DNA from 4 places in the Pseudoalteromonas sp. 20-MNA-CIBAN-0454 genome. Region 2 is predicted to be linked to each of the others. Evidence: predicted binding sites of a transcription regulator. Region 2 holds the regulator's gene; each other region holds the start of a gene.
What was found. The regulator sigma-54, encoded in region 2, starts transcription at its own class of promoters, with help from an activator protein. The targets are predictions, from matches to a motif close to GTTGGCACGNNNNTNGNNT.
Positions count from the first base shown of each region.

Region 1 (3,196 bases), on a different contig from region 2:
ACAGAGCCGGTGTTTTCACGAATAGTTTGCTGATGCTCAGGCGATGCAATACCAATACTAAATGCAACCGGCTGCGCTTTAGTTTGATTATTTAATATATCAGTATTTGTTGCAGGCATGGTTAAATCTTGGCTGGTGAGTTTTATCTCTTTGGCGCCAATATGGGGGGTATCTGAAAACACCAGTACGCCATTTTTATCTTTCCATGCGTAAATTTTTTTTTCACCAGCGTAACTACAAACACTTAATAATGAAGTAATTAGTAGTAATAAAATCTTGCTACTCACTCTGCAACCCTGCATTTTTAACATTAACTTTACTTTAGTGGAGAAAGTACTAATTTACCATTAAAAAAGCCCGCAAAGCGGGCTTAAAGGTATATTTTATAACTGTTAATTAAAATTAACAGCTGTAATACATTTCAAACTCAATTGGGTGCGTTGTCATGTTAAGTCTTTCAACTTCTTGACTCTTAAGTTTAATGTAAGCATCAATTAAATCATTAGAGAACACGTCACCTTGATTTAAAAACTCACGGTCAGCATCAAGAGATGCCAGTGCTTCTTCTAATGAAGAGGCAACGGTTGGAATTTCTGCTGCTTCTTCTGCAGGTAGGTCGTATAAATCTTTATCCATTGCATCACCAGGATGGATTTTATTTTTAATTCCATCAAGGCCAGCCATAAGCATGGCAGCAAAAGCAAGATACGGGTTAGCCGTTGCATCAGGGAAGCGTACTTCAATACGACGACCTTTAGCTGATGGTACTACCGGAATACGAATTGATGCAGAACGGTTACGTGCAGAGTATGCAAGCATTACTGGTGCTTCGTAACCTGGTACTAAACGTTTGTACGAGTTAGTAGAGGCATTAGCAAACGCATTAATTGCTTTAGCATGTTTAATAATACCGCCAATGTAATAAAGCGCATCTTCAGAAAGACCGCCGTACTTATCACCTGCAAATAAGTTAACACCGTCTTTAGCTAACGACTGATGACAATGCATACCAGAGCCGTTATCGCCAACAATAGGTTTAGGCATAAAAGTGGCTGTTTTGCCGTATAAATGAGCCATGTTATGAATAACATACTTCATTTCTTGAATTTCATCGGCTTTAATCACCATAGTATTAAAGCGCGTAGCAATTTCGTTTTGTCCTGCAGTTGCTACTTCGTGATGGTGTGCTTCAACAACTTGTCCCATTTCTTCTAATACTAGACAAGTAGCAGAGCGCCAATCTTGAAAGTCATCAACAGGAGCAACTGGGAAGTAACCGCCTTTAACGCCAGGACGATGACCTGTATTGCCGTCTGCGTATTCTTTATCTGAGTTCCAAGCAGCTTGCTTAGAATCGATTTTGTACATAGAGCCAGACATGTCTGTTTTATATTTTACGTCATCAAATACGAAGAACTCTGGCTCTGGGCCAAATAAAACCGTATCAGCAATACCTGTAGAGCGCATATACTCTTCAGCACGCTTTGCTACAGAGCGTGGATCGCGCTCGTAACCTTGTAATGTAGAAGGCTCTACTACGTCACAACGTATAATTAATGTGGCTTCTTCAGTGAATGGGTCAAGCTTAGCTGATTCAGCAACAGGCATTAGCACCATGTCTGATTCGTTTATGCCTTTCCAGCCAGCAATTGAAGAACCATCGAACATTTTACCATCTTCAAAAAAGTCTTCATCAATTTGGTGATGAGGAATTGAAATATGCTGCTCTTTACCTTTGGTATCAGTAAAGCGTAAATCAATGAACTTAACGTCATTTTCTTTAATAAAATCTAAAACCGATTGCGACATGTGTCCTCCAACTATAAGGTTTTGTTATTGCTGCTTAAATGCTTTGTGTTTTATAAGCTGATTTTGTGCCACTATTGTAACTTAATGTTTATAAACATAAAAAATACAAAAGTAATAACGGCTGTTTCTAATGCGCACCATTGTGGTGCGTAAATGCTTCAATATAGTGCAACAGTTACAGAGTAAAAAGTTGCTCGCTATTTAATCGTGATAGACTAACATAAAGTAAATACAAAAGACTGACCAAAATAGCAATAAAGTCATTAAAGTGGAGGTTTTTATAAAAATATTAAAAATTTTATTTTTATAATTAGTTAATTTAAAACAGTAGGTTAAATAAAAAAACCAGAAAGTTTGCAAATTTATTTTGGATAAACTTTCATCCATTCCATTTATAAGGGATAATATGCGCCCTTTTAAATCCTATGCTGGGACATCTCGTGAAAACGCAGGTGAGTGCGTAAGCCCCTGCAGGATCAATGAGATTCAATTTCTCTGAGTGAATATTAATGAGTATCGAAAAGATAAGAAATATAGCAATTATCGCCCACGTTGACCACGGTAAAACTACACTGGTTGACAAACTGCTTGAGTTTTCAGGCACATTAGAAACACGCGGCGGTAATGAAGAGCGCGTGATGGATTCAAACGATATAGAAAGAGAACGTGGTATTACCATTTTAGCGAAAAACACCGCTATTTCATGGAACGGCTACCACATTAATATCGTAGATACTCCAGGACACGCCGATTTCGGTGGTGAAGTGGAACGCGTACTTTCAATGGCTGACTCAGTATTACTAATTGTTGACGCTCAAGAAGGCCCAATGCCACAAACGCGTTTTGTTACGCAAAAGGCATTTGCGCAAGGTTTAAAGCCAATCGTAGTAATTAACAAAATCGACAAGCCAAGTGCACGTCCTGATTGGGTTATGGATCAAATCTTTGATTTATTCGATAACTTAGGCGCCACTGACGAGCAGTTAGATTTTAAAGTAATCTATGCATCAGCAATCAACGGCTGGGCAACATTAGATTTAGACGAGCCATCTGATAACATGGATGCCATGTTCCAAATGATCGTTGACGAAGTATCACCACCAGATGCAGATCCTGAAGGTGACTTCCAAATGCAGATTTCTCAACTTGATTACAACTCATACGTGGGTGTAATTGGTGTTGGTCGTATCAAGCGTGGTTCTGTTGCTCCAAACCAACAAGTAACTATTATTAGTGCTGATGGTACTAAACGTAACGGTAAAATTGGTACAGTACAAAGCTACTTAGGCCTTGACCGTATCGAAACTGACCGTGGTTATGCAGGTAACATTGTTACTGTAACCGGTATTGGCGAGCTTAAGATTTCAGATACTGTTTGTTGTCCTAC
Region 1 covers NZ_JBEOOB010000012.1:36,038-39,233, forward strand. The annotation lists gene AAEZ22_RS07835 (DUF4124 domain-containing protein) at 1-287, opposite strand, end outside; gene glnA (glutamate--ammonia ligase) at 403-1,809, opposite strand; gene typA (translational GTPase TypA) at 2,319-3,196, shown strand, end outside.
Region 1: the regulator sigma-54 is predicted to act here: its motif matches at 1,864-1,882, upstream of glnA (glutamate--ammonia ligase).

Region 2 (3,196 bases):
CGGTACTACCTAGCTTTTCTCTTGCCAATAAAGCAGTGAGAATATCTTGCTGAGGTAAATACGGCATTTTTTTATGCGCGAGTTCACTGATGAATTCTAAAATTCTTTTTTTACTATTAAAAAGGACCACAGCTTTGCTGCAGTCCTGGCATATAAGTGAGCTTAATTTCATAGTGTTAGTGTCGAGCAAACTTCTCTTTGTGTTTAATTACTTGACGATCGAGTTTGTCAATCAACGAGTCAATGGCAGCGTACATATCTTGGTGTTCGGTCGATGCAAATAGCTCAGCGCCACTTACAAAAATTGTTGCTTCAGCTTTTTGACTTAATTTTTCTACATCGAGAATAACATGCACATTAGTTATGTGATCTGAGTGTCTTTGCAGCTTTGCAAATTTATTATTTACATAGTCTCTTAATGAGTCTGTAATGTCTACATGACGACCAGTTAAGTTTAGTTGCATCAGCATTTTCCTCTTTGTTGTACGTCTTAAATCAAGCTTTTACGTTGATTCGACGGGGGAATAGCCAGAGATTCGCGATATTTTGCAATTGTCCGTCTAGCTACTTTAATTCCTTGCTCAGCCAATATATCTGCAATCTTGCTATCACTCAATGGTTTGGCTAAGTTTTCTGCAGCTATCAACTTTTTAATCAGGGCACGTATGGCAGTTGATGAACATTCGCCACCATTTTCGGTGCTTACATGGCTTGAAAAAAAGTACTTAAGCTCAAAAATGCCACGTGGAGTGTGCATATATTTTTGCGTAGTGACCCGTGAAATAGTCGACTCGTGCATTTCAACTATTTCGGCAACATCGTTTAATACCATAGGTTTCATGGCTTCTGGGCCATGTTCAAAAAACGCTTGTTGCTGCTTAACAATACAATTAGTTACTTTCAGGAGTGTTTCGTTTCTACTTTCTAGGCTTTTAATAAACCATTTAGCTTCTTGTAAGTGCGAGCGAATAAATTGGCTGTCACCGCTGGATTTTACTGTACGAGACATAGCCGCATATTGGCTGTTAACACGTATTTTTGGCATGCTATCTGGGTTTAGCTCTACCACCCAGCGGCCTTTTATTTTTTTAACAGACACGTCAGGTATAACGTATTCAGACTCTTCTCTGACAATAGTATCCGCAGGCTTAGGATTAAGCGTATGAATAAGTGTCATTATTTCTTTAAGCTCTTCTTCTTTGAGCTTAGTTTTTTTCATTAACGTACGATAGTCGCGAGCAGCGAGTAAATCGATATGATCAGTTAACACCATTTTTGTTTCGTTAATATAAGGGGTGTCTTTATCAAATTGATTTAATTGAATGCATAAGCATTCTTGCAAGCTGCGAGCTGCAATACCAACAGGATCAAATAATTGAATGCGCTTTAGCACTGCTTCTATTTCATCTAGTTCTACTTCGTGTTCGTCGTCAGTTTCTTGGTTAAAGCTTGCTAAAAGGTCTTCGCAACTGAGGGTTAAAATACCAGAGTCATCTACGGCTTCAACGATAGCTATGGCAATAGCTTCGTCGGTAGGGCTAAAAGGGGTGAGCTGTAATTGCCACATTAAGTATTCATGCAGGGTTTCGGTTGATGCACCTTGATAAATAGATTCATCTTCAGGCATTGGCCCTGATGAAGAGGCAGGCGCTGCGCTCATATATTCATCCCATGATACATCCATGGCCATGTCGTCGCTTATGGTGTCTTTATTTAGTGCTTCGCCGCTATCTTGCTCATACTCGCTTGGGGTGTCGTCAGCAGAGGCGCTAACAGTAATGTCATCTGCTTTTTGCTCGTTTTTACCTGCTGATTCTTCCGTGTAATCTTGTTCATCAACTTCAAGTAATGGGTTGCTATCAAGTGCTTCTTGTATTTCTTGCTGGAGATCCAAGGTACTAAGCTGCAATAAGCGAATAGCCTGTTGCAGTTGCGGAGTCATTGTAAGTTGCTGGCCCATGCGCAGCTGTAATGATTGCCTCATTTATCTCTAACAATCCTTATAAATTGATATGATTAATCTTAGCAGATGCTTATAGTAATAACATAAATATTACAGTTTGAACTGCTCGCCTAAATAAACATCACGTACTGTTTTATCGTTTAATACAAATTCAGGAGTACCAGATGCAATTAGCTCCCCATGAGAAACAATGTAGGCTTTTTCACAAACATCAAGGGTTTCCCTTACATTGTGGTCGGTAATTAGTACGCCAATACCACGATTTTTAAGGTGTTCTATAATTTTTTTAATATCGAGTACTGAAATAGGATCCACGCCAGCAAAGGGCTCATCAAGCAATATAAATTTAGGATCTGCAGCTAAAGCACGTGCTATTTCTACGCGGCGACGTTCACCACCAGATAGCGCCATACCTAAGCTGTCGCGAATATGTTGCAGGCTAAATTCGTCCAATAAACTATTTAGGGTTTCTTCCCTGGCTTGTTTATTTAGTTGCTTACGCGTTTCTAAAATAGCCATTAAATTTTGATACACAGTGAGCTTTCTAAAAATAGAAGATTCTTGTGGTAAATAACCAATACCTAAACGAGCACGGCTGTGCATAGGAAGTAAGGTAATATCGTTATCATCAATTAATATTTTACCTTTGTCGCTATGAACTAAGCCTACAATCATGTAAAAGGTAGTGGTTTTACCTGCGCCATTTGGGCCAAGTAAACCAACAATGCTGCCAGCTTTTACTTCAAGTCCTACATTTTTAACAACTTCACGGCCTTTATAGCTTTTTGCTAATAGCTCTGCTTTTAATGTACTCATGGCTGACCTTTATTGAGTTTTTGTTCTTTTTTTACGTCTACAGGCACTAAAATAGTGTGTACCCGATCAGTTGAGTTTTCATCTTTTTCAGCGCTTATAAGCTGTTGCTCTATATCGTAGGTGATGCTTTTAGCCGTAATTTTTTGCCCAGCTTGAGAAATGTTTGCATCTCCTACCAGGGTTAAAAAACGTTTCGCTACATCGTAACGTACTTCGTTAGCGCTGGCGCTCATGACAGTGCCATCTGCTTGCTTTTCTTCAAAATATGCAGGGCTGCCCGTGGCAATTAATAGTTGTTTATTACCGCCAAGTTCGTCGCGCTTATGTACTTCTAAACGATCGGCGGTGATACGACGATTACCGTGAATTATCTCGACGTTTTTCTCAAAAATACCAACGTTTTCTTTTAGTTGGCCT
Region 2 covers NZ_JBEOOB010000011.1:8,212-11,407, forward strand. The annotation lists gene ptsN (PTS IIA-like nitrogen regulatory protein PtsN) at 1-172, opposite strand, end outside; gene hpf (ribosome hibernation promoting factor) at 177-464, opposite strand; gene AAEZ22_RS07190 (RNA polymerase factor sigma-54) at 491-1,984, opposite strand; gene lptB (LPS export ABC transporter ATP-binding protein) at 2,054-2,779, opposite strand; gene lptA (lipopolysaccharide transport periplasmic protein LptA) at 2,776-3,196, opposite strand, start outside.

Region 3 (3,196 bases), on a different contig from region 2:
ATAACCAAAGATGGCGACTATTGGATTGAATGCTCTTATAACGATGCAACTATTTTAGGCTGGATGACCCAAACTGATCAAATTGAACACGCAGAACCTACCACTGAAATAAACACCGATTTATTTACAATAAAATCTAATTATATTGCCGATACAGGCCAAGCTGCAAAGTCATGGTTAAATATTGCTAATGATGACGAAGCCGCCTATGTAGACATGATGCAAGGCCACAAGCTTACCTCCAATGCAGAGGATCAACATAGCTACTTTACTATTTCACACACAGCCCAACAAGCCATTGAGCACGCCACTAATGAGCTGCATGGCTTATTTATGCATGCCACCGATTATGTGTTACAGCACCCTGAGCTATTAAAAAAGTTTAATTTACCTGAAGTAGTACTCAATAAAATTCGTCAATCGTGGGATAACCGCTTAAATCAATTGATCACCAGTCGCTTTGACTTTGCACTAACCCCCGCAGGCTTAAAAGTGTATGAATACAACTGCGACTCCGCTTCGTGTTATATGGAAAGCGGTAAAGTTCAGGGTAAATGGGCAAAGCACTTTGGGGTTAAAACGGGTATTGATGCAGGCCAAGATTTATTTAAAGACTTAGTAAAAGCGTGGCGAAAAAGTGAAGTAAAAGGTTTAGTTCATATTCTTCAAGATGACGAGCCAGAAGAGCATTACCACGCTTTATTTATGAAAGAAACAATTGCGGCAGCAGGTTTTGAGTGCAAAATTATTATTGGTTTAAATACTCTGTCTTGGGATGCCTTTGGCAATATTATTGATGCCGATGGCAATAAACTTAATTATGTATGGAAAACCTGGTCGTGGGAAACTGCACTTGAGCAAATTCGTGAAGAATGCGAGGCTGATCAAGCTCAAAATCATAATTTTGAGCCGCAATGGCAAGCAGGAGAAACCCCGCGGTTGGCTGATGTATTATTGCGTAAAAATGTCATGGTTTTTGAACCACTATGGACACTGATCCCCAGTAATAAAGCAATCTTACCGGTGCTGTGGAGTTTATTTCCTAATCATAAATATTTGCTCAATACCGCGTTTGAGCTCAGTGATGAATTATTACAAACCGGCTATGTAGTAAAACCCATTGTTGGCCGCTGCGGAGCAAATATTCAACTAGTCGATCAGCAACAACAAACCATTGAGGAAACCGCCGGACACTTTGCATCCCAAGAGCAAATATATCAGCAATTATTTGCGCTACCAAAAGTAGACGATTACTTTGTACAAATATGCAGTTTTACCACAGCAGGAAAATATTCTGGTGCGGGTGTGCGAGTCGATAAAAGCATGATTATTAATGGCAATAGTGACTGTATGGCACTGCGGATTGAATAACTCGTCAAATTAATAAACAATACTTTGCGGGCTTAGTTTTAGGGCTTAGTATTAAATATAATAGCTAAGCCCTTTAGCTATTATATTTATTACACTGTGCATAATTTACAAAAAAGTGCATAGTTTTCAAATATGTAATATTTAACATCATTCTTCCCCTCATATTGAAAACCCTATCTGATTGTATATAAACAACTTTATTTAAAATCCCTTCTCGGCATGGTGATTGCTTTAAATAAAGTAAAGTATGTTCATATAGTAATTAATGGGCAAAATAATTAAGTAGGAGAAATTATGAGTAATAGTAACAAAACAGCTAAATTTACCGCTCCAGGTATGAGTAACGATTCAGCAGAAAAAACTATCTCTACACTCGACAATCGTATGGTTGCGCTAATTGACTTACAACTTACCCTTAAACATATTCACTGGAACGTAGTTGGCCCTAATTTTATTGGCGTGCATGAAATGCTAGACCCACAAGTTGCGGTTGTACGCGAAATGACAGACACCATTGCTGAGCGCATCGCAACGCTAGGTGGAGTACCTGTTGGTACGCCAAAATCAATTGTTGATCGCCGTACATGGGACGAGTACTCAATTGGTAAAGCCCTCGTTACCGAGCATTTAAGTGCACTCGATAATGTATATAGCGGTATTAATAGCGATCATCGTAAAGCCATAGATACGCTTGCTGATCTTGATCCGGTTTCTGAGGATATGATCACCAGCCAACTAGCTGAGCTAGAGCAATTTCAATGGTTTATTCGTGCTCACCTTGAATCATCAACAGGTGAACTACAAAAGTAGGTGCACTATTATAACTGGCATACATAGCTAAATATTTATTGTTAGTTAATAATTTAAAATTAAGAAAAGCCCGCATTATTAATAATGCGGGCTTTTTAAGTGCTAATAACTTACTAAAATAATAACCTACTAAAATAATTGCACATCATACATAGCAAAGTATCTGCATTTTGCTCTTAAAAAGTTTACCCTCAAGTAGCCATTAAATATTGTCACGCTCAGCAAATGCATAAAAAAGAACTTCCCCCGATTAACCCCTCGTACATCTGCATTTAAATTTTATACTATTATTACCAGTCGATATTTTATTTATATTAGCAACCAAATTGGTTAACCAACTAAGTTTTAAACTTAAAATAAAAACTACAAAGCCATTACCAGTAAGTAATTTACATTTCTTATTTTAAATAAACGCCTCATACACCCTCAGTAAGTTAATTTCTTTTTATCGCCTTGGTACTTATCAGCACTTTCTTATCTAAAACAATGAATTTTTTATAGGTTAAAACCCCAATCTTCCCAAATAAGTAAGGTTAAACTCACCTTGCTTTTAAAAATTATAATTAATAAATAGCAATAACAAACCTATATACCAACATTAAATTAAACTTTTTAACTGCGATTACAAAATAAATTAAAAACATAACTTGTTAAATTTGTTAAATATTAAACAAAAAGAAACCAAAATTGTAATACCAAATTCACATTACTGGTAAACAAAGCTTGAAATTAAAACTTAATTGGACTAATTTTAACCACACTTTACGCATTACCAAAAAAAGTAAAACGCTGAAAAATTGGTAAACCAAAGCGCATCATCAACACACAATTACCCAAACGGGAGAGATACATGAAGCTTAATCGAATTACTTCCTCACTAATCAATAAACAACATAAAAGTAATCCTGCACTTATTAGCGCGGCCGCACTTATTTTAATGACATCATCTACTTTAGCTGCACAAGAGTCTGAAAACACCTCAGCCACAGCAGATAAAAACATAGAGGTTATTGAA
Region 3 covers NZ_JBEOOB010000044.1:20,632-23,827, reverse strand. The annotation lists gene gss (bifunctional glutathionylspermidine amidase/synthase) at 1-1,371, shown strand, start outside; gene dps (DNA starvation/stationary phase protection protein Dps) at 1,666-2,181, shown strand; gene AAEZ22_RS16440 (TonB-dependent receptor) at 3,032-3,196, shown strand, end outside.
Region 3: the regulator sigma-54 is predicted to act here: its motif matches at 1,585-1,603, upstream of dps (DNA starvation/stationary phase protection protein Dps).

Region 4 (3,196 bases), on a different contig from region 2:
TTTTATTGCCGTAAAACAATTCTATTTATTATTTTATAATGAAACAGGCAAAAATATACTTAAAGTGTAATTAACACAACATAGAGCTATTCATTAGTTAATGATTGGAATGATTTTTAGTAGGTATATTTAAAAATGGTGGCCCCTCCCAGACTCGAACTGGGGACCTAACGATTATGAGTCGTGTGCTCTAACCAACTGAGCTAAGGGGCCAACTTTTTGTATAACTGTAAACAGTTAATTTTTTAAGAAGCGTTTAGTCACATAGCGACTAAAGCGGGGTGCAGTATAAAAAGTTTTTAGAGGCTTGTCACTAGCAAAAGTCTTTATTTTAACAATCAATGGTCTAACTGCTTAAATAGTAATCTTTTTATGGGTATAATATTAAAATTTGCAGAATTTAGGGTTAATACTGGCAGCTAAGTAAAAGTGAAATGGAAGGCTGTATATCGCGTAATTTAAAAATTGGGCTTTAAATAAGCAACTTACAGCTTATATTACGCGACAAACAGAAATGAATTATTTTTTTGCGATAATGTATATTGCATGTATTACTCCAGGGAAGTAACCAAACAACGTAAGTAAAATATTTATCCAAAAATGTAAGCCTAAACCCACCTGTAAAAATACTCCCAGTGGTGGCAGTAAGATTGAAAAAATAATACGTATAATATCCATAAATATTCTCCTTATTTATAAACTAAAAAACTTATAAGCAAAAACCCAGCAGAGCTGGGTTTTATAAATACTATGTTACTTTGCAACTATCGTTAGTTTATCTACTACATCGCGAACATCTTCTGCATTTTTAGCAATTTTTACTGCAAGCTGTTTTTCAGCATCTGAGTTCACTGTACCGGTAAGAGTAACTACACCGTTGTCAGTATCTACATCAATGTTTGTACCACCAACTTCTGAGTTAAATAAATAACGCGTTGTGATGACTGTGGTAATTTTAGCGTCGGTTAAGCCGCTACCATCATCATCTTTCATGTTGTCATGGCTTTTACTGTTCATGTTTTTCACAACAGTAAGCTGGTTATCAACATCGGTTACACCATCTAAACTCAGTACAAGTTCTTCTGCTAACTCTTTGTCGAGTTCGCTATTAACTTTACCTGTTAGTATAACTTTGCCATTTTTTACATCAGTGTTGATGTCAAAGTTATTGAGGTTAGTGTTCATAAGAAGCACTGTTTCAGCCTTACCATCAATCCAAGCATCTTTACTTTCATTTTCCCAGCTGCTCGCTTGAGCACCCATAGCCGTAGTACCTAAAACTAACGCCGCAATGATAGATTTGTTAAATGTTTTCATAATCTTTCTCCTTTTGATTAAAGACACTTTAACTAATGCCAGCTTTAGGCCAACTTTAATAAATAAGTAAAATCAGATAGTTAAGGCGGGATATAAAATAACTTTACTTTGTATACATCACTTTTTTACCGACTTATCGGTAAAAAGTTCTCAGTAGTGAAAATAAAAGCATGTTCATAGCTTTTAACTTGGGCCCAGGTTAAAGAGTAAAAAACATGCTAAATTTTTAAAGCACTAGAACACATTTAAAAAGTGCTTTGCAGATTCATCAATGCTGAATTTCTATAAAATGCTCTGCACATCAAGCAAGTATAAAAAACAAACAAAAGTATTTAGGCTTTGTTGTTTACTTTATGGCAAAAGTCGCTAAAATACGCCAGCTAAAATATATAAACGTTCTTTTACAACCCAAAGGTAATACCATGCATCCAATGTTAAACATTGCGGTTCGCGCTGCGCGTAACGCAGGCAAAATTATACTTCGTGCAAGTGAAGATTTATCAAAAGTTGAAGTTCAACAAAAAGGCACTAACGATTTAGTGACTAACATTGATAAAGAAGCTGAAGCTATAATTCGCGACACCATTTTACGCTCTTACCCTGATCACTGCATTGTTGGTGAAGAATTAGGCGAGCATAAAGGTAAAGATGCAGATTACCAATGGATTGTTGACCCGCTTGATGGCACAACTAACTTCATCAAGGGTATTCCTCATTTTGCGGTTTCTATCGCACTTAAAGTAAAAGGTCGTTTAGACCAAGCCGTTATTTATGATCCAATTCGTGGTGAGCTTTTCACTGCCTCTCGTGGTCAAGGCGCACAACTTAATAGCAAACGTTTACGCGTTTCTAAAACAGTTGATTTAGGCGGTTCAATCTTAGCTACTGGCTTCCCTTTCAAGCAAAAACAACACCTAGATGCATACACAGAAGCGTTTAAAGCTTTATTCATACATACAGCTGATATCCGTCGTGCGGGCTCTGCTGCGCTAGACATGGCTTATGTTGCTGCTGGACGCGTTGATGGCTTTTTCGAAATTGGTTTAAAACCTTGGGATACTGCTGCAGGCGAGCTATTAGTAAAAGAAGCAGGCGGCATGGTTGTAGATTTTGCTGGCGGCGTAAACTATAACAATAGTGGTAACATTATCTGTGGCGCACCTAAGCTAACTCAAGCAATAATTCGCGAAATTCGCCCTGTATTAACTGAGTCATTACTTCGTTAATAAAAACTGCATGGTTTAAAAAAGGAGCTTAGGCTCCTTTTTTGTTGTCTGCAAAAAATTATTTATGACGATTAAACTGCTTGTTTTTCTAACCTAGCAACCACACTACTTGGCTTACTACGCTGACATAAAAACAAATGGCTATGAGCAAAGCGCTTTGCTGATTTTTTAGCATTACTTGCCAATGCTGCAACCTGATGGCTATTCTTATAATGGTGTAAATCGGGAGTAACTAAGCCTATTGCCAGTGTTACTAATGGCACAAATTGTGGCTTCCCTTCTCTATTTGCACTCCAATATCCCTTATTTTTAATATGTTCGGAACTAAAAAACACCTGTGATTCTATTTCAAATTGGCGAATAATATGCTCGCACACTGCGGCAGCATTATTATCATCAAATAGCACCATAAAGTCATCGCCGCCAATATGGCCAAAAAAACTGTTTGTATTACTACACGCCTGCATCGTAATATTTGCTAATAGTTTAATTACACTATCGCCGCTAGCATAACCAAACAAATCATTAAACTGTTTAAAATGGTTCAAATCTAAATACGCCAATGAAAACGCCTTTTGTGTAGCTAAACGCCGCTCTATGGCATCGTTAAGAGCTAGATTACCGGGTAACATAGTTAATGGGTTAGCGTGCTG
Region 4 covers NZ_JBEOOB010000020.1:70,368-73,563, reverse strand. The annotation lists tRNA gene AAEZ22_RS11300 (tRNA-Ile) at 137-213, opposite strand; gene AAEZ22_RS11295 (YqaE/Pmp3 family membrane protein) at 520-678, opposite strand; gene AAEZ22_RS11290 (BON domain-containing protein) at 754-1,317, opposite strand; gene suhB (inositol-1-monophosphatase) at 1,740-2,543, shown strand; gene AAEZ22_RS11280 (GGDEF domain-containing protein) at 2,615-3,196, opposite strand, start outside.
Region 4: the regulator sigma-54 is predicted to act here: its motif matches at 1,353-1,371, upstream of AAEZ22_RS11290 (BON domain-containing protein).